DNA from 2 places in the Streptomyces roseifaciens genome. Region 1 is predicted to be linked to the other one. Evidence: riboswitches for the same ligand, from Rfam matches in the RefSeq annotation. Region 1 holds a riboswitch; the other holds the start of a gene.
The links. A riboswitch is a leader RNA that binds a small molecule or an ion and turns the genes downstream of it on or off. The one in region 1 is predicted to bind thiamine pyrophosphate.
Positions count from the first base shown of each region.

Region 1 (9,681 bases):
CTCAGCTCCGCGCGCGCCGCGCGGGCCAGGCCGAGCAGCGCGACGGCGTCCGCCGGGCGCAGCTGCGGGTCGCGGGCCGTGGCGCCGGCGACGAGGCCGTCCAGCCCGGCGGCCAGGCCCGGCACGGCCGCCGACGGCGGCGGGACGTCCGCGTGGAGGTGCTGGTAGAGGACCTGGGCCGGGGTGCTCCCCGTGTGCGGCTTGGCACCGGTCAGCATTTCGTAGAGGACGACGCCGCACGCGTAGACGTCCACGCGCGGATCGGCGGTGCCGTGCTCCAGCTGCTCGGGGGCCAGGTACGACACGGTGCCGAGGACGGATCCGGTGGACGCGGTGGTGTCGGTGTCCACGGCCCGGACGAGCCCGAAGTCGGCGACCTTCACCCGGCCGTCGTCGCCGATCAGCACGTTCTCGGGCTTCATGTCGCGGTGCACCAGGCCCGCGAGGTGGGCCGCGCCCAGCGCGGCCAGCACCGGCTCCAGGATGTCGAGGGCGGCGCGGGGCTGGAGGGCCCCGCGCTCGCGCAGCACGTCGCGCAGGGTGCACCCGGGCACGTACTCCATCGCCAGGTAGACGTACGGGCCGTCGGTGCCCTGGTCGTGGACGCCCACCACATTGGGGTGGTCCAGGCGCGCGACCGACTTGGCCTCGCGGATGAAGCGCTCCACGAAGGCGGTGTCGGCGGCGAGGCCGGGGTGCATCACCTTGACCGCGAGCACCCGGTCGAGCCGGGTGTCGAGGGCGCGGTAGACCGTGGCCATGCCGCCCACGGCGATGCGGGCCTCGACCCGGTAGCGGTCGTCGAGCGTGTGCCCGACCAACGGGTCCCCTAGCGTCGTATCCACGCGACGAGTCTAAAAGGGGCGGGGACGAAGCCCTGACCCGGCAAAATCCGGCCCGTCCGGCGATTGGGGACAAAAGGGGTCAGGGGTGGAGCCCCTGCTACTGAGCGAACTCCGGACGTTCCGGATCGAGACGCGCCAGGCCCTCCGCAGGAGAGGACGCCTCGGCGAAGTGCCGCCGCGGTATCCGTCCCGCCCGGTACGCCAGCCGCCCCGCCTCCACGGCGTGCCGCATCGCCTCCGCCATCAGCACCGGCTCCTGCGCGCGGGTCACCGCGGAGGCGAGCATCACCGCGGCGCAGCCCAGCTCCATGGCGAGCGCCGCGTCGGAGGCCGTGCCGGCGCCCGCGTCGAGGATCACGGGGACCCCGGCCCGCTCGGTGATCAGCTGGAAGTTGTGCGGGTTGCGGATGCCGAGCCCGGAGCCGATGGGCGAGCCCAGCGGCATGATCGCCGCGCAGCCGGCGTCCTCCAGCTTGCGGGCGAGGACCGGGTCGTCGTTGGTGTACGGCAGCACCGTGAAGCCGTCGTCCACGAGGATCTCCGCGGCGTCGAGCAGCTCGACCGGGTCGGGCAGCAGCGTGCGCTCGTCGGCGATCACTTCGAGCTTGACCCAGTCCGTGCCGAGCGCCTCCCGGGCCAGCCGGGCGGTCAGGACGGCCTCGCCGGCGGTGTAGCAGCCGGCCGTGTTCGGCAGCACCCGGATGGAGTGCCGCTCCAGCACGGACAGCACGGAGCCCCGGACGCTCGCGTCCAGGCGGCGCATCGCGACGGTGGTCAGCTCGGTGCCGGAGGCGAGCAGCGCGCGCTCCATGACGTCGAGGCTGGGCGCCCCGCCGGTGCCCATGATCAGCCGGGAGCCGAAGGTGGTGTCGGCGATGGTGAGCAGATCGTCCGCCATCAGTGCTGATCAGCCCCCCTGCACTGCGGTGAGGACCTCGACGCGGTCGCCCGCGCCGAGCCGTGTGGCGGGCCACTGGCCGCGCGGCACGACGGCCTCGTTGACGGCGGCGGCCACACCGCCGGGCGCGGTGGTCATGCTCGCCACGAGAGCGCCGAGGGTCAGGCCGTGGGGCACCTCGCGGTGCTCGCCGTTGACGCTGATGCCCATGTGGGCCTCGGGGTTGTCGGTGGGGTCGCTGGGGTTCATACGGGCAGCTCCTGCAGCGCGTTCGAGAAGCGTCGGGGGGTGAAGGGGCGGGCCTCCTGGGGGAGGCGCCCGGTGGTCAGCACCTCGGCCATGACGTCGCCGGTCAGCGGGGTGAGGAGGACGCCGTTGCGGTGGTGGCCGGTGGCCGCGTGCAGCCCGGGCAGGGCGGTCGGGCCGAGCAGGGGGGCGTTGTCGGGGGAGCCGGGGCGCAGCCCGGCGGAGGTCTCCACCAGGGGCAGCTCGGTGATGCCGGGCACCAGCTCGTGGGCGTCGCGCAGCAGCTCGTAGACGCCGCCGGCGGTGACCGTGGTGTCCCAGCCGAGCTCCTCGGTGGTCGCGCCGAGGACGAGCTCGCCGTTCTCGCGCGGCACCAGGTACACCGGGCCGCCGCGGACGACGGCCCGCACGGTGCGGGAGAGGAAGGGCGCGTACGCGTCCGGGACGCGCAGCCGCAGCACCTGGCCCTTGACGGGGCGCACGGGCGGCAGGACGTCGGCGGGGACGCCGGCGAGCGTCCCGCTGCGGCTGCCCGCGGCGAGCACCACCTGCTCCGCGGCGACGCGGCGGCCGTCCGCGAGCTCGGCGCCCGTGGCGCGGTCCCCGGAGAGCAGCAGCCGGGCGGCCCCGGCGCGGTGGAAGGCGACCCCGGCCCGCTCGCAGGCCGTGAGCAGCGCCCGCGCGAGCCTGCGGGGATCGGTCTGGTGGTCCCCGTCCACCCGCAGCCCCCCGCGTACGCCGGGCGCGAGCATCGGCTCCAGGCGGCGGCACTCGCGGCCCGTGAGCCACTGCGAGTCCAGGCCGGAGCGCTGCTGCAGGGCGTGCAGTTCGCGCAGGTGCTCGCGGTCGTCGGCGTCGAGGGCGACGGCCAGCGTGCCGCACGCCCGGTAGCCGGTGGCGACGCCGCTGGCCTCCTCCAGCTCCGCCGTGAAGTCCGGATAGCGGCGCGCGGAGGCCAGGTTGAGGGCGAGCAGCGCCTCCTCGCCGTAGTGCAGCTCGGTCACCGCCGCCAGCATCCCGGCGGCGACGCGCGCCGCGCCGCCGCCCGGCGCGGGGTCGGCGACGGCGGTGCGCAGCCCGCGCTGCGCGGCGCGCCAGGCGGTGACGAGCCCGATGAGCCCGCCGCCCACGACGAGGACGTCGCAGGCGGGAACGGTCGGCGCGGTCGGTGCGCCCGGTGTGGTCGTCGACGCGGCCATGAGGTGTCCAGCCCCTCCCTTCGCCGGCATGACCCGGATCAGGTTCGTACGGTCGGAGGCCGTCCAGCCTCCCTCTCAGCCCGGTCGTCCGGGCTCCCGCGAGTGCTTGCACCGGCCACCCTAGTACGCGCCGCGAACCCACCGGAAGGCCGGACCGAGGCGCCCCGCGGCGCGGGAGAAGACCCGCCGGGCGGGCCCTGGCCCCGGTCGCGCACGGCCGTCGTCCTACAGTGATCGGGTGAGCGAGCACCGGGAAGAACCACTTGCCGCCAGTGAGCGGCGCGTCGTCATCGTGGGTGCCGGAATGGCCGGCGTGCAGACCGCGGTCGCCCTGCGCGAGCTCGGCTGGGCCGGCACCGTCACCGTGCTGGGCGCCGAGCCGCACGCCCCGTACGACAGACCCCCGCTCTCCAAGGCCGTCCTGCTGGGCAAGGCCGACGGCTCCGCCTTCGAGGTGGACTTCGACCTGCTCGGAATAGACCTCCAGCTCGGGCGGGAGGCCACCGGCCTGCGCCCGGCCGAGCACCTGGTGGACACCCCCTCCGGGCCGGTCCCCTACGACGTCCTGGTCATCGCCACCGGCGCCGAGCCCGTCCGGCTGCCCGGCAGCGAGGGCCTGCCCAACGTCCACCTGCTGCGCACCCTCGACGACGCCGTGCGGCTGCGCCCGGTCCTGGCCGCGCAGCACGACGTCGTGGCCGTCGGCGCGGGCTGGATCGGCGCCGAGGTCGCGACGGCCGCCCGGGAGGCGGGCTGCGAGGTGACCGTCGTCGAGGCCGCGGACCGCGTCCTCGCCGGCGCCGTGCCCGCCGAGGTCGCCGCCCGGATGGCCCCCTGGTACGCCGAGAGCGGCGCCCGGCTGATGCTCGGCGCGCGGGTGACCACCGTGGAGCCCGACGCGGTCGTGCTGGCCGACGGCACCCGGCTGACGGCCGGCGCCGTGGTCGTCGGCGTCGGGGCGCGGGCCGCGACCGGCTGGCTGGAGGGCTCCGGGATCGCGCTCGGCGAGGACCGCGCCGTCCTGGCCGACGAGCGGCTGCGCACCTCGCTGCCCGGCGTCTACGCGGTCGGCGACTGCGCGTCGTTCCCCTCCGCCCGCTACGGCGAGCGGCTGCTCGTGCACCACTGGGACAACGCCATGCAGGGGCCGCGGACCGTCGCGGCGAACATCGTGCTGGGCCCGGCCGAGGGGCCGTCCTACGACCCGGTGCCGTACTTCTGGTCCGAGCAGTTCGGGCGGTTCGTGCAGTACGTCGGCCACCACGCCGCCGCCGACGAGCTGCTGTGGCGCGGCGACCCCGCGAGCGCCGCCTGGAGCGTGTGCTGGCTGCGCGCCGGCGTCCTGGTCGCCCTGCTGGCCGTCGGCCGTCCCAGGGACCTGGCCCAGGGCCGCAAGCTCATCGAGAAGGGCGCCTCCCTGGACCGCGCCAAGGCCGCCGACGCGTCGGTTCCGCTGAAGGCCGCGACGCTGTGACGCGCCCGGGTCGGGTCAACCCGGCTACCGGCTGTCAGCGGCAGATGGCAGGCTTGTCCCGTGACCGAGATTGACGCAAAGATCGACGCGCTTGTTCCCGCCTGGCTCAACCTCCCCGACATCGCCGAGAAGCTCGGCGTGGAGGTGACGCGCGTGCGGCAGCTGGTGAAGGAGGGCCAGCTGATCGCCGTGCGCCGCGGTGAGAACCGGGTGCTCATGGTGCCCGCCGCCTTCATCGGCGAGGGCAAGGTCGTCAAGGGCCTGGCCGGGACCCTGACGCTGCTGCGGGACGACGGCTTCAGCGACGAGGAAATGCTGGAGTGGCTGTTCACCGCCGACGAGACCCTGCCGGGCACCCCGGCGGACGCCCTGCGGGAGAACCGCGGCACGGAGGTGAAGCGGCGCGCCCAGGCGCTCGCCGTCTGAGCCGCCGGGCAGCCCGAGGGCACGGCCCGATCCAGGGCCCGATCCGTTTCAGGGCGCGGTGACCGCGCCCGTCAGAACCGTCCGGTGTGCGGGCGGGGCACGCCCCCGCCCGCACACCGCCGACCCGGGGGGAACCACCCGATGTCCGCCACCGCCCGCGATGTCCTCGCCGACGCCCGGCTGTACCTGTGCACCGACGCCCGCAAGCGCCAGGGCGACCTGCCGGAATTCCTCGACGCGGTCCTCGCCTCCGGTGTCGACGTCGTCCAGCTGCGCGACAAGGGCATGGAGGCGGGCGAGGAGCTGGAGCACCTCGCGGTCCTCGCCGACGCCGCCCGGCGTCACGGCAAGCTCTTCGCGGTCAACGACCGCGCCGACGTCGCCCACGCCGTCCGCTCCGACGTGCTGCACCTCGGCCAGGGCGACCTGCCGGTGCCCGCGGCCCGCGCGATCCTGGGCGAGGACGTCCTGATCGGCCGGTCGACGCACGCCGAGGCCGAGGTGGACGCCGCGGCCGCCGAGCCCGGCGTGGACTACTTCTGCACCGGCCCCTGCTGGCCGACCCCCACCAAGCCGGGCCGGCACGCCCCCGGCCTGCCCCTGGTCCGCCACGCGGCGGCCCTGGGCACCGAGCGCCCCTGGTTCGCGATCGGCGGCATCGACCTGGGCAACCTGGAGCAGGTGCTCGACGCGGGCGCCCGCCGGGTCGTCGTGGTCCGCGCGATCACCGAGGCGGACGACCCCGGAGCGGCCGCCGCAGAGCTGGCCAAGCGGGTCCGCGAGCGCCTCTGAGGCCGCGCCCGGTCCCTTGCGGCGGCCCGGGAACGTCAACGGAGCATCAACGGAACATGAAGATGCGTCCGCATGCCGGACGGGATACCGGCCTATCGGGCAAATCGCAGAAGTGGGTTGGGGGCCGCGGGGAGCGCTGGTTAACTTGCCGGTATGGCCCTTGGTACCGCCTCCACCAGGACAGACCACGCGCGCACGGTGCGTGAGCTGCTCGCCTCAGGCGAGCGGTCGTATTCCTTCGAGTTCGCCGCCCCGAGGTCCGAGAAGGGGGAACGCACCCTCTGGGACGCCATCCGCCGGATCGAGGCCGTCGGCCCGACCTTCGTGTCCGTCACCTACGGCGCGGGAGGCTCCTCCCGCGAGGGCACCGTGCGGGTGACCGAGCGCATGGCGACCGACACGACGCTCACGCCCGTCGCCCACCTGACAGCCGTCAACCACTCCAAGGCCGAGCTGCGCAACATCATCGGCCAGTACGCCGACGTCGGCATCCGCAACATGCTCGCCCTGCGCGGCGATCCGCCCGGCGACCCCATGGGCGAGTGGGTGCGCCACCCCGCGGGCCTGCACTACGCCGCCGACCTCGTGAGCCTCATCAAGGAGTCCGGCGACTTCTGCGTCGGCGTCGCCGCCTTCCCGGAGATGCACCCGCGCTCCACCGACTGGGACACCGACGTCCGGTACTTCGTGGACAAGTGCCGCGCGGGCGCGGACTTCGCCATCACCCAGATGTTCTTCTACCCGGAGGACTACCTCCGGCTGCGCGACCGGGTGGCCGCCGCCGGCTGCGACACCCCGATCATCCCCGAGATCATGCCCGTCACCAACGTCCGCCAGATCGAGCGGTTCGCGCAGCTCAGCAATGCCGCGTTCCCCCCGGCGCTGGCCGAGCGGATCCTCGCGGTCAAGGACGACCGGGCCGCTGTACGCTCGATCGGGATCGAGTACGCCACGGAGCTGTGCGCTCGGTTGATGGCCGAGGAGATTCCCGGGCTGCACTTCATTACCCTGAACCACTCCACGGCGACGCTGGAAATCTACGAGAATCTGGGACTGCACCAGCGGTCCTGACGGCCGGCCCCTCGAAGGCGGCGGCCATGAGAGGGGCGTAAATGGGCTGGACGGTCCTCTACATCGCGTTCGGCGTCGTCGCGCTCTGGCTGCTCGGCGAAGTGCTGCTGCAGTACAAGGCGCGGCTGCGCTGGCGCCTCCTCGCCTTCGCCGGGTTCCTCGGCGTCGTCGCGGGCGTCGTCATCCCGTCCGTCGCGGTCATCGCGGCGGGCGCGGTGGCCTTCGCCGTCGGCCAGACGTACGTGACGCTCTCCTTCCGCCGGGGCTTCTCCCGCGGCTGGGCGCTCCGCCGGGACAAGGCCGGCAACACCGACAACGCTGACAACACAGGCGAGTTCGGCAAGTCCGGTAAGGAGGAGAAGTCCGGTACGGGTGGTAGGTCCGGAAGGGGCGTCAAGTCCGGTAGGCGCGCCGGGAAGCCGGCCGCCGAGGACGACGCCCCGAAGGAGCCGCGCGCCGGCCGCCGCCGCAGGACGGAGCGGGCGGAGGCCCCGCCGCTCGACGAGACCGCGGCCATGCCCGCCGTTCCCCCGCTCGCGGAGCCCGCGAGCGACCCCGGCCCGCCCGTCGCCGGCCACCAGCCGCATGCCGTCCCCGCCCCCGGCACCGCGGGCGACGCGGCCTACGGCGGCTACGGCGACGGCGGATACGGCGCCGCCTCCGCTCCCCCCGCCCCGGACCACGGCCCCGTCCCGTACGACGACCCCTACGGCGCCCAGGTCCCGTCGGCACCCGGCGTGCCCGCCGAACCCGGTCAATTCGACTACGGGCAGGGACAGTACGCCGCGTACTCCGACCCCTACATCGGCAGCCGGCAGCAGGCCTACGAGCCGTACGACTCCTACGGGCAGTACCAGCAGCCCGCCCCGCAGCCGTACGGCATGGGCGGCCACCCCGCCGAGGCCTACGCCCCCGCCCCGCAGTACGACACGGACACCCCGCCCGGCGGCGTCTGGGTGCCGCAGCAGCGCGACGGCGACTACCCGCCCGTCCCGCAGGGCTACGCCCAGCAGCCCTACCCCGGCTACCCCCAGCAACTCCCCGCGCAGGGCCAGGGACAGGGGCCGGGCTACGGCGAGCAGTACACCGAGCACCACAACGAGCAGCCCCGCTACTGACCGTGGGGCCCCGCCGCCGAGGCGGCGGGGCCCCACGCGGGGAACCCCTGCCTACTGGGAGCCGCGCCAGTCCGCGCCGGAGACGATCAGGCCCGCGGCCATCGTCCCGGACATCCCCGCGTGCGCCAGCCCGCCGCCGGGGTGGGCGAATCCGCCCGCCAGATACAGGCCCGGCAGCGCCGTCGCATTGGCGGGCCGGAGGAACGCGCCCCCGCCGCCGGCCAGCACCGGCGCCGGAACGCCCCCGCCCTCGGCGCCCGTCGCGCGCTCGGTGTCGGCGGGCGTGCGCACCTCGTGCCACAGCAGGCGCTCCCGCAGGCCCGGCAGCACCCCTTCCGCGGCGTCGAGCACGCGCTCGGCAAAGGCCGCCGCAGTCGCCTCGTCGCTCCAGTCCACCCGGCCGTGCGGGGCGACCGTGGCGGTCAGCGTGACGGCCTCGTGGCCGTCGTCCGGGCGGACGTCCGGATCGTCCGGGCGCAGCACGGTCACCGTCGGCCGGTAGTGCAGCGCGGCGGGGCCGCGCGCATCCTCGCCGAAGATCCCCGCCAACTCCGCGCCGCGGTCCAGCGAGTGGACCACCGTGCGGTGGGCGGTCGCAGCGGGCCGCGCCCCGCGGAGCGCGAGGAAGAGCGTGAACCGCCCGGGCGGCACCGGCGGGCCGGGCCGCACGGCGGGCCCGCAGGCCGCCGGGGCCAGACGCCGCAGCAGCCCGGGCGAGACGCCGGCGACCACCATGTCGGCCTCGGCCGTGCGCCCGTCCGCCAGCTCCACTCCAGCCGCGCGGCCGTCCTTCTCGACGACCGCCGTGACCTCCGCGCCCAGGACGAACTCCACCCGGCGCGCCAGGCACCGCTCGTGGACGGCATCGGCCAGGCCGCGCATCCCGCCGCGCACGTACCAGCTGCCGAAGGTCTGCTCCATGTACGGCAGGACCGTCGCGCTCGCGGGGGCGCGGCGCGGATCGAGCCCGTACGCCAGGGCGTGGCTCTCCAACAGGGCCGTGAGCCGGGGGTCCTTCAGCTCGCGCTCGGCGACGGCCGCGAGCACGGGCGGCGTGCTCCGCCGGAACAGGCCGCGCTTGCGCAGCCCCGGATAGGGGTCGTGGCCCAAGGCCTCCAGATACTCGGGGTCGTCGAGCAGGGGCTCCTCCAGCAGGGGGCGGCGCGTGGCGTCCCACACCACGCGCGCCCGGTTCACGAGCTCGCTCCAGCGCTCGCCGGCGCCCGCGCCCACTGCCTCGTCGAGGGCTTGGACCACCCCGGCCCGGGAGGCGTTGGGCAGGGCGACGGAGGTGCCGTCGGCGAAGACGTGCGCGCTCGCCGGATCCACCTGGACCAGGGCGACGCTCTGCTCCAGCGACTCCTTGCCCGTCTTGACGAACAGGTCGCGGTACACGGCCGGCAGGTGCAGCAGCCCCGGCCCCGTGTCGAAGGCGAAGCCGTCCCGCGTCATGCGCCCGACGCCTCCGCCGTGCGTCGCCGCCTTCTCGTACACCGTCACCCGGTGGCCCGCGACGGCCAGCCGGGCGGCGGCAGCCATCGCGCCCATCCCGGCGCCGATCACCGCAATCCGTGCCATGGGGCGACTTTATCCGGCGGCACCGACAGCGCCG
Region 1 covers NZ_LNBE01000004.1:831,343-841,023, forward strand. The annotation lists gene pknB (Stk1 family PASTA domain-containing Ser/Thr kinase) at 1-845, opposite strand, end outside; gene AS857_RS20855 (thiazole synthase) at 943-1,743, opposite strand; gene thiS (sulfur carrier protein ThiS) at 1,753-1,953, opposite strand; gene thiO (glycine oxidase ThiO) at 1,989-3,188, opposite strand; TPP riboswitch at 3,187-3,298, opposite strand; gene AS857_RS20870 (NAD(P)/FAD-dependent oxidoreductase) at 3,427-4,662, shown strand; gene AS857_RS20875 (Rv2175c family DNA-binding protein) at 4,723-5,088, shown strand; gene thiE (thiamine phosphate synthase) at 5,230-5,880, shown strand; gene metF (methylenetetrahydrofolate reductase [NAD(P)H]) at 6,034-6,951, shown strand; gene AS857_RS20890 (hypothetical protein) at 6,993-8,069, shown strand; gene AS857_RS20895 (phytoene desaturase family protein) at 8,121-9,647, opposite strand.

Region 2 (9,681 bases), 2.3 Mb from region 1:
TCTTCAAGGGCAGCAACACTTTCCTGCACGGCTACACCTTCGGCGGCCACCCCGTCTCGGCGGCGGTCGCCCTCACCAACCTCGACATCTTCGAGCGCGAGGGCCTCAACCAGCACGTGCTGGACAACGAGGCGGCGTTCCACGCAACGCTCTCCAAGCTGCACGACCTGCCGATCGTGGGCGACGTGCGCGGCAACGGCTTCTTCTACGGCATCGAGCTGGTCAAGGACAAGGCCACCAAGGAGTCGTTCACGCCGGAGGAGTGCGAGCAGCTGCTCTATGGCTTCGTGTCCAAGAAGCTGTTCGAGAACGGCCTGTACTGCCGGGCCGACGACCGTGGCGACCCGGTCATCCAGGTCGCCCCGCCGCTGATCTCCGACCAGTCGACGTTCGACGAGATCGAGCAGATCGTCCGCGGCGTGCTCGCGGAGGCCTGGACCAGGATCTGACCGGACCTCACGACCGGACCAGGGCGAGCCGCACGGCACCACTCACGGCTCGCCCCACCCGCCGTGGCCCCGCGCGACCCCCCACTGGTCACGCGCGCGTGGGCCACGGCTTTGCTGCATGCGCGCGTAGGCCGGCCACCCGGCGCACGGCACCGCGCGCCCCTCGCACGCGAGACGCACGCCCGTCGCACGCACACCACGCCCCACCGCACACCCGGTCGCACGTTCCGTCGCATTTGCGCTCCGACTCATATGCGACCCCTGGGGCATGAGGCCGACCGGAGGAAAGTCGGCGGTCCAGCGCCGAGCCTGGGCAAAGGCTAGGATCCCGGTTCCGTACGGTGCCAGTGACCCAATGGCCTCCGGTTCGTTCCCCCGGACAGGGGAACGGACCCTACAGCGACCCGAGGTGCTCGATATGGTGGCCCCGCCGGACAACGACGTGCTCTGGGCACGCGGCTTGCATTACGCCCACAGTGGTTCCCCCGCGCTCGCAGGGGTCTCCATCGGCGTACGCGAGGGAGAGATTCTCGCCATCACCGGGCCACGCGGCTCCGGCAAGACCACGCTCCTCAAATGCCTGTCCGGACAGCTCCTCCCCGACCCCGGAGAGGTGTGGTTCAACAGCGCCCCCGTCCACACCCTTTCGCGTGCTGCTCGCGAGCGGCTGCGGCGGGAGCGCTTCGGCTGGATCGACAGCGAGCCGCACCTCGTGCCGGAGCTGAGCGCCTGGGAGAACGCCGCCCTGCCGCTGTTGCTGCGCGGCGTCGGGCACCGGGCCGCCAAGCGCACCGCAAGTGAGTGGCTGGAGCGCCTCGACGTCGGCGACTGCCACCGCAAGCGGCCGGCCGCCCTGCTCCAGGCGCAGCGCCAGCGGGTCGCCATCGCACGGGCGCTCGCCAGCGAGCCCACCGTCCTGTTCGCCGACGAGCCGACGGCGCCGCTGCACAACGCGGACCGTGCGCAGGTGCTGCGCACGCTGACCACGGCCGCCCGCTCGCACCACATCACGGTCGTCATCGCCACGCTGGACGACGAGATCGCCACCCTGGCCGACCGTACGGTCTCCCTGGTCGACGGCCGCCGAGGCACCGCCATCCCGGTACCCGACGCGCCCGAGGGAGAGGGCAGGGCGGCGTGCTCAGTCTCCGCCTAGCGCGCGGCGCGCACCCGCTGGTCCTGCTCCGGAGGCTGCTGGTGGCGGCGGCCGCGGCGGGCGTGGGTTTCCTGCTGCTGTGCACTTTGGGGTACGCGGTGGCCCATCCGAAGTCGACGGGGCAGTCGCTCGTGCGGCTGGTCTGGTGCGCGGTGCCGCTGGCAGCGGTCGTGCAGTTCGCCGTCGCCGTGGCCCGTACGGACCCCGCCACGCGCCCCCGTGACGGCCTGGACGCCGCGGGGCTCGGCCCCGTGCGGCTCTCGGTCCTCGCAGCGGCGTCGACGGCGATCTCGTGCACGCTCGGCAGCGGTTTCGCCCTGCTGCTCTACAAGGTGCTCCGCGGTGACGTCGGCGGCCCGCTGAGCGGTTCGGCGAGACGGCTGCTGGACGGGCAGGTACACCTGCCGTGGGGCGCGGCACTGACCCTCCTCGGCCTCCTGCCCGCCCTCGCAGCGGGCGCGTGCGTCCTCGCTCTGCACCCGCGGCGGGATGCCGCTGCCAGGGTGCAGCAGCCCGCCGTGGAGCCCGTGGAGGGCTCAGAGGAGGTGGAGAGCGCCGAGGCACCGTCCGAGGCGCCCCAGGCACCGTCGCCCGCCCCCGCTCCGGTCCCCATGCCCAGACCCGCCTACGCCGGCCTCCCGTGGGGCATCGCGATCATCGCGGTCGGGCTCGCCCTGGAGGCGTACGTGGGGCACGGCCCCGCGCCCGACCCTGACAGGCTGATCTCCTTGCCCGGCCGGACGGACGGCACCTCCCCCGGCGTGCTGGGCGGGTGGCTCCTGGCCTCTCTCGGGCTCGTGCTGGCCGGCCCCGGGCTGACCCACTGGTGCGGGGTCCTGCTCGCCGCCGGGCGGCCCGGCGCGGTGCGGCTGCTGGCCGGCCGGATACTGCAGGACGCCGCCACCCGTATCGGCCGTCCGCTGGGCGTGCTGTGCGCGGTCGCCTCGGGCGCCCTCGCCGCCGCCGAACTCTACGGCGCGGCATGGGACTCCTCCGGGCCGCGCCCCTTCGGCCCCCTCACCGGCCTCGGCGCGGCGCTCGTCATGGCGTGCGTCACGGCCACGGCCATCACCGCGGCCCTGGACAGCCGGCAGAACCGGACCGGCACCACGGCGGCCCTGCAGCGTCTCGGCATCCCCGCCTCCATGCTGCGCGGAGCGGCCATCCTGCGCGCCGGCGTACTGCTGGCCGTTCTGACGCCTCTGACATGGGCGATCGCGGAGCTCGTAACGCTGCCCATGTCGCGGTGAGCGCGCCGGGCGGGCCCGGAACCCGGGCCCGCCGAGTGGCCGCAGCGCACCAGTTCTTGACCAGTTCTTGACTCAAGGCAACTTCGTCGCCGAATTGCGCGTCTGCTTGAGGAGCACGACGGATATCCGGCGAACGGAGCTATTGGTGATCATCGGCCTTGTGACGGCTGTCGCGGCCTCGGCCTGTTATGGCACAGGTTCGGTCCTGCAAGCCGTGGGCTCGCGGAAATCTGCCCGCCAGGAGGCCGCGAAGGCCTCCTCGTCGGGCACCACCCAGCACGGTGGACCGAGCCTGTCCTCCACCGCGAAGGCCGCGGTGACGTGGGAGTTCATGGTCGGTACGTTCCTCGACTTCCTCGGCTTCGGGCTCGGCGCGCTCGCCGCCCGCATGCTGCCGCTCTTCCTCTCCCAGACGGTCATCAGCGCCAACCTCGTCGTGACCGCACTGCTGAGCATCAAGCTCCTGGGCATCCGGCTGACCAAGCCCGAGTGGGCGTCGATCGGTGTCGTCTGTTCGGCGCTGGTGCTGCTGGCGACGGCGGCGGGCCACGAGGGCGGCGGCGACACGCCGATGTCCACCCACTGGTGGCTGCTGATCATCTCTGTGGTGCTGATGGGCGGCGGCACGGTGGCCGTCCGCCTGCTCGGCGGGCGGGCCGCGATCCTGGCCGGTCTGCTGTCCGGTCTGGGCTTCGGTGCGATCGGCGTCGGCGTGCGCATCCTGGACGGCATCGACCCGTTCGACCTGCCGAAGCTGATCGCCGACCCGGCGCTCTACGCGATCCTCATATCGGGTGCAGTCGGCATGTACCTGCACACGGTGGCGCTGCAGATCGGCTCGGTCAACGGTGCCACGGCCGCGCTGGTGGTCGGCGAAACCATTCTCCCGGGCATGATCGGCGTCCTGCTGCTCGGTGACAACTCGCGCCCCGGCTTTGCCTGGGTCGCCGTTCTCGGCTTCGTCCTGGCGGTGGCAGGTGCCGTTGCGGTCGCCTGGTTCGGCGAGCCGGACACCCCCGCGGAGGCCGAACCCGAACCACAGGAACTCCAGCCGTCGGCAGTCCGCTGACCGCCGCCTGAGCCCCGGCCGCCGCACCGGCAGCCGGGGCTCAGGCGTATCCGTTCCGAGTGGGGTCGCCGCCGCTGAGGAGGTCCTGCTCAGCCGTTCGCGGTACCGGCGTCGTCCAGCACGACGACATCCGCGACGTCGAAAGCGACGCCCACGCGGTCGCCGGCGGCGGGGGCCCCGTGCAGCCCGCATGCCGCCTCCAGCACGGGGCCGTCCGCGGGGCGCAGCATCAGCACGACGTGGTCGCCCCGGAACGTCCGCCCGGTGACCGTGCACGGGAGCCCCTCCGTCTCCGGCACGAGGCGCACGCCGGCAGGCCGTACGAGCAGCCGGCCCGTGCCCTGCCGCGACCCCGGCGGCACCGGGACCTTCCCCCACACGGTGTCCGCGCACTCGCCGCCGACCGTCGCCTCGACGACGTTGTCGAAGCCGAGGAAACGGGCCACGAACTCGGAGGCCGGGCGGCGCCAGACCTCCAGCGGCGTGCCGGCCTGAGCGATCCGTCCGTCACGCATCACGACCACGCGGTCGGCGAGGGCGAACGCCTCGCCTTGGTCGTGGGTGACGGCCAGCACCGTGGTCCCCAGCCGGCCGAAGAGGTCGCGCAGTTCGACGACCAAGCGCTCCCGCAGGCCGCGGTCCAGCTGCCCGAGCGGCTCGTCGAGCATCAGCAGCCGGGGCTGCGGCGCGAGGGCCCGTGCGAGAGCCACCCGCTGCTGCTCGCCGCCGGACAGGGCGGCGATGGAGCGGCGCTGCGCACCGGGCAGCCCCACCAGCTCCAGCAGCTCGGCGACCGTCCGTGCCGTCTCGGCCCGCCCCATGCCGCGCATGCGCAGTCCGAAGGCGACGTTGCCCGCCACGTCCCGCTGGGGGAACAGCTGGTGGTCCTGGAACATGAGGCCCACTCCGCGCCGGTGCGTGGGAACGCCGCTCTGGTCGCGCCCCGCCAGGAGCACGCGCCCGGCATCCGCGCGCTGCAGCCCGGCCACCACGCGCAGCAGCGTGGACTTGCCGCTGCCGCTGGGGCCCAGCACGCAGACGATCTCGTGCTCGGCGACCTCCAGGTCCACCGCGTCGAGCGCTGCACGCTCCCCGAAGCGGACGTCGACCTTCTCCAGTCGCAGCAGGGCCATCAGAACTCCCCCGTACGGTCGGTGCGGATACGTTCCAGCACCAGCAGCGCCGCGGCGCACACCAGCATCAGGATCGTGCTCAGGGCCATCGCCTGCCCGTAGGTGAGCTCCCCGGGGCGGCCCAGGAGCCGGGCCACCGCCACCGGCAGCGTGGGGCTGTCGGGGCGGGCGATGAAGACCGTGGCCCCGAACTCTCCCAGCGACACGGCGAACGCGAAGCCTGCCGCGACCCCCAGGGCACGGCCGACCAAGGGCAGGTCCACCTCCCGCCATGCCCGCAGGGGGGAGGCCCCCAGCACGGCGGCGGCCTCGCGCAGCCGTACGTCCACGGCGCGCAGGACCGGCAGCACGGTCCGTACGACGAACGGCACGCCCACAAGGGCCTGTGCGAGCGGTACCAGGATCCAGGACGCCCTCAGGTCCAGCGGCGGCTCGTCCAGGCTGATGAGAAAGCCGAAGCCGACCGTCACGGCGGACGTGCCGAGCGGCAGCATCAGCAAGGCGTCGAAGCCGCGGACGAGCCGCCCCTCGCGCCGGGTCAGCGCCGCAGCCGCGAGCCCGCCGATGACGACCGCGATGGCCGTGGCCGCCAGGCCGTACGCGAGCGAGTTGCCGATCGCCTCCAGCGGGGCGACGACGAACGTGCCGGCGTTGCCGTCCGCCGAGGCCAGGGCGCGGTAGAAAGCCAGCCCGAAGCCGTCCGGGCCGTCGAAGGAGCGCAGCACGAGGACCACGAGCGGGGCGAGGATGAGCACGGCGACGACCGCCAGGACAGACGCCAGGAACGCCCACTCGGCCGCGCCCCGCGGGCGCCGCGCCGTGCGCGCCGGGTCGACCAGCCGCAGGGTCGCCTCCCGCCGCCGCACCGTCCATGCGTGCACGGCCAGCAGCGCTGCGACGGCCACGAACTGCAGCAGCGTCAGGACGGCGGCCGTCGGCAGGTCGAGCATCTGGGCGGTCTGCTGATAGATCTCCACTTCCAGCGTGGCGTAGCGGGGACCGCCGAGGATCTGCACGACGCCGAAGGATGTGAAGGTGAAGAGGAAGACCATGAGGGCCGCGGCGGCCACGGCCGGCGCCAGCGCCGGCAGCGTGACCCGCCTCCAGGCCGTGAAGCGCCCCGCGCCCAGGACTCTGGCCGCCTCCTCCTGGCGCGGGTCGAGCTGGGCCCACAGGCCGCCCACGGTGCGGACGACCACGGCGTAGTTGAAGAACACGTGGGCGAGCAGGATCGCCCAGACAGTGGTGTCGAGGCGCACCCCCCACCACTCGTCCAGCAGCCCCCCGCGCCCCAGCAGCGCCAGGAAGGCCGAGCCGGCGACGACGGTCGGCAGGACGAACGGCACGGTCACCACGGCGCGCAGCGTGCGCTTGCCGGGGAAGTCGAACCGCGCGAAGACGTACGCCCCGGGCAGGGCGAGGGCGAGCGTCAGGGCGGTGGAGGCGGCCGCCTGCCAGGTGGTGAACCACAGCACGTGGCCGATAGCCGGGTCTGTCACGACCTCGCCGATGCGGCCGAGCTGCCACTGCCCGCCGTCCTTCAGCCCCCGGGAGACGATCGAGGCGACGGGGTAGGCGAAGAAGACCGCGAAGAAGGCGAGCGGCAGGGCCATGAGGCCGAGCCGCACCGCTGTCCGCCGCCCGGCCCCGCCGGGGCCTCGCGCGGGGCCCCGTGCAGGGGCCCCGGGCCCTACTTCAGGACGAGCGAGGACCATGCCTTGACCCACTGGTCGCGGTTCTTGGCGATCTTCTCGGGGGCCATGGTGCCGGGCTCGTTCACCTGCGCGCCGTACTTGGTGAACACCTCGGGCAGCTTGGCGTCCTGGTTGGCGGGCTTGACGAACATCTGCAGCGGCATGTCCTCCTGGAACGTACGGCTCAGCAGGAAGTCGATCAGGGCCTTGCCACCCTCGGTGTTCTTCGCGCCCTTCAGCAGCCCGGCGAACTCCGTCTGCTGGAAGCAGGTGCCCGTGGCGACGCCGGTCGGGCCCTCCGCGGGCTGCGGCTTCACGCCCAGGACCTCGGCGGGCGGGCTGGAGGCGTAGGAGACCACGAGGGGCTTGTCGCCCTTGGCCTTCTTGCCTCCCGCGGAGCCGGAGAAGCGCTCGTTGTAGGCCTGCTCCCAGCCGTCGACGACCTCGACGCCGTTGTCCTTGAGCTTCTTCCAGTAGTCCTGCCACCCGTCGTCGCCGTACTTGGCGATCGTGGCGAGCTGGAAGGCGAGGCCCGGGGAGGACGTGGCGACGTTCTCGGTGACGAGCAGGTTCTTGTACTCGGGCTTGACCAGGTCGTCGAGGGAAGTCGGCGGGGTCAGCTTGTGGCCGGCGAAGTACGCGCGGTCGTAGTTGACGCAGATGTCGCCGGTGTCGATGGGCGTGACCCGGTGCTCGCCGGCGTCGGCCTGGAGCTTCCTCGGGACGCGGTCCAGGCCCTTGGCCTCGTACGGCGCGAAGATGCCGTTGTCCAGCGCCCGGGAGAGCAGGGTGTTGTCGACGCCGAAGAAGACGTCGCCCTGCGGGTGGCTCTTGGACAGGATGGCCTGGTTGACGGCCTGGCCGGCGTCGCCGCCCTTGAGGACCTTCACCTTGTACCCGGTCTGCCGGGTGAACTGCTTGAGCACCTCTTCGGACGCTGCGAAGGAGTTGTGCGAGACCAGGGTGACGGTCTTGTCCTTGCCTTCGGACGTGCCGGAGTCCCCGGAGCCGTCCGAGCCGCCGCACGCGGCCAGGGCCGGAAGGGCGAGCACGCCGACGGCGACTGCGCCGGCGGCACGCCGCAGGTTGGTGTTCATGATCGAGCTGACTCCCTACGCCGGTATGACCCGGATCAGGTCCGAGGGTCTGCGGGCTGTGCCGCACTCTCAGCGCCCCGTGGGCGCTCCCCTGTCGGATTGTTCATTTGTGCGAGGGCACCGTATCAGTGCCCTCCCCATGCATCGGTGTCTGACCTGCGGCCTTGGCTCAGCGCTCGGCTGCTGCCAGCTGCCCGCAGGCGCCGTCGATCTCCTGGCCGCGGGTGTCTCGGACGGTGACCGGCACCCCGTGCGCGGCGATGGCCGCGACGAAGGCCCGCTCGTCCTCGGGGCGCGAGGCCGTCCACTTCGACCCCGGGGTGGGGTTGAGCGGAATGAGGTTGACGTGCACGCGCTTGCCCTTGAGGAGCCGGCCCAGGAGGTCGCCGCGCCATGCCTGGTCGTTGATGTCACGGATCAGGGCGTACTCGATGGAGACCCGGCGGCCGGACTTCTCCGCGTACTCCCACGCCGCGTCGAGGACCTCGCGGACCTTCCAGCGCGTGTTGACCGGCACCAGGGTGTCGCGCAGCTCGTCGTCCGGTGCGTGCAGGGAGACGGCCAGACGGCACTTGAAGCCCTCGTCGGCGAAGCGCAGCATCGCCGGGACCAGGCCCACCGTGGAGACCGTGATGCCGCGCTGGGAGAGCCCCAGGCCGTCCGGCTCGGGGTCCGTGAGGCGGCGGATGGCGCCGACGACCCGCTTGTAGTTGGCCAGCGGCTCGCCCATGCCCATGAAGACGATGTTGGACAGCCGCGCGGGGCCGCCGGGGACCTCTCCGTCGCGCAGCGCCCGCATGCCGTCCACGATCTGGTGGACGATCTCGGCCGTCGACAGGTTCCGGTCCAGACCGGCCTGGCCGGTGGCGCAGAACGGGCAGTTCATGCCGCAGCCGGCCTGCGAGCTGATACACATGGTGACCCGGTCGGGGTAGCGCATCAGCACGGACTCCACCAGCTTGCCGTCGTGCAGCCGCCAGAGGGTCTTGCGGGTGGTGTCGTCGTCGCACGAGATGTGACGCACGACGCTCATGAGCTCCGGCAGCAGCTCGGCGGCGAGCTTCTCGCGCGCCGCCGCCGGGATGTCGGTCCATGCGGCGGGATCGTGGGCGTACCGGGCGAAGTAGTGCTGCGAGAGCTGCTTGGCGCGGAACGGCTTCTCACCGATCGCCGAGACGGCCTCGCGGCGCTCGGCGGGCGAGAGGTCGGCAAGGTGCCGCGGGGGCAGCTTGGCCCCACGGGGGGCGACGAACGTCAGTTCTCCAGGCGCGGGGGCCATGAGCAAAAACACCTCATTGACGACGGCGGATGACCTCCGCAATCGCGGAGCCAGCGGCAGGACGAGCCGGAACCCGGAGATCTCACAGGGGCACCCCCGCAGGCGCGGGGCCGGAAAAGGGCCCGCCGCACAGCGGCGAGCCCTTCCAGGGTACCCGGCCCAGCTCAGGAGCCGACGAAGACGACCATGAGGAGCCACACCACGGGCGCGGTCGGCAGGAGCGAGTCCAGCCGGTCCATGATGCCGCCGTGCCCCGGCAGCAGGGCGCCCATGTCCTTGATCCCGAGATCCCTCTTGATCATGGACTCGCCGAGGTCTCCCAGCGTGGCGCTGACGGCGACGGCGAGGCCGAGGAGAAGCCCCTCCCACCACACGCCGCCGTCGATCAGGAACTGCATGCACAGGGCGCCGGCGACCATCGCGAAGGCGACCGCCCCGAGCAGCCCCTCGCGCGTCTTGCCGGGGCTGATGCGCGGCGCCAGCTTGCGCTTGCCGAACTTCCAGCCCACCGCGTACGCACCCGTGTCGCTGACCACGGTCAGGATCAGGAAGGT
Region 2 covers NZ_LNBE01000004.1:3,100,400-3,110,080, reverse strand. The annotation lists gene AS857_RS31180 (aspartate aminotransferase family protein) at 1-449, shown strand, start outside; gene AS857_RS31175 (ABC transporter ATP-binding protein) at 868-1,605, shown strand; gene AS857_RS31170 (hypothetical protein) at 1,587-2,855, shown strand; gene AS857_RS31165 (DMT family protein) at 3,001-3,924, shown strand; gene AS857_RS31160 (ABC transporter ATP-binding protein) at 4,014-5,057, opposite strand; gene AS857_RS31155 (ABC transporter permease) at 5,057-6,772, opposite strand; gene AS857_RS31150 (thiamine ABC transporter substrate-binding protein) at 6,748-7,848, opposite strand; TPP riboswitch at 7,844-7,951, opposite strand; gene rlmN (dual-specificity RNA methyltransferase RlmN) at 8,018-9,127, opposite strand; gene AS857_RS31140 (phosphatidate cytidylyltransferase) at 9,292-9,681, opposite strand, start outside.
Region 2: it holds a riboswitch for thiamine pyrophosphate, as region 1 does, so the genes downstream of both, AS857_RS31150 (thiamine ABC transporter substrate-binding protein) here and thiO (glycine oxidase ThiO) in region 1, are expected to answer to the same signal.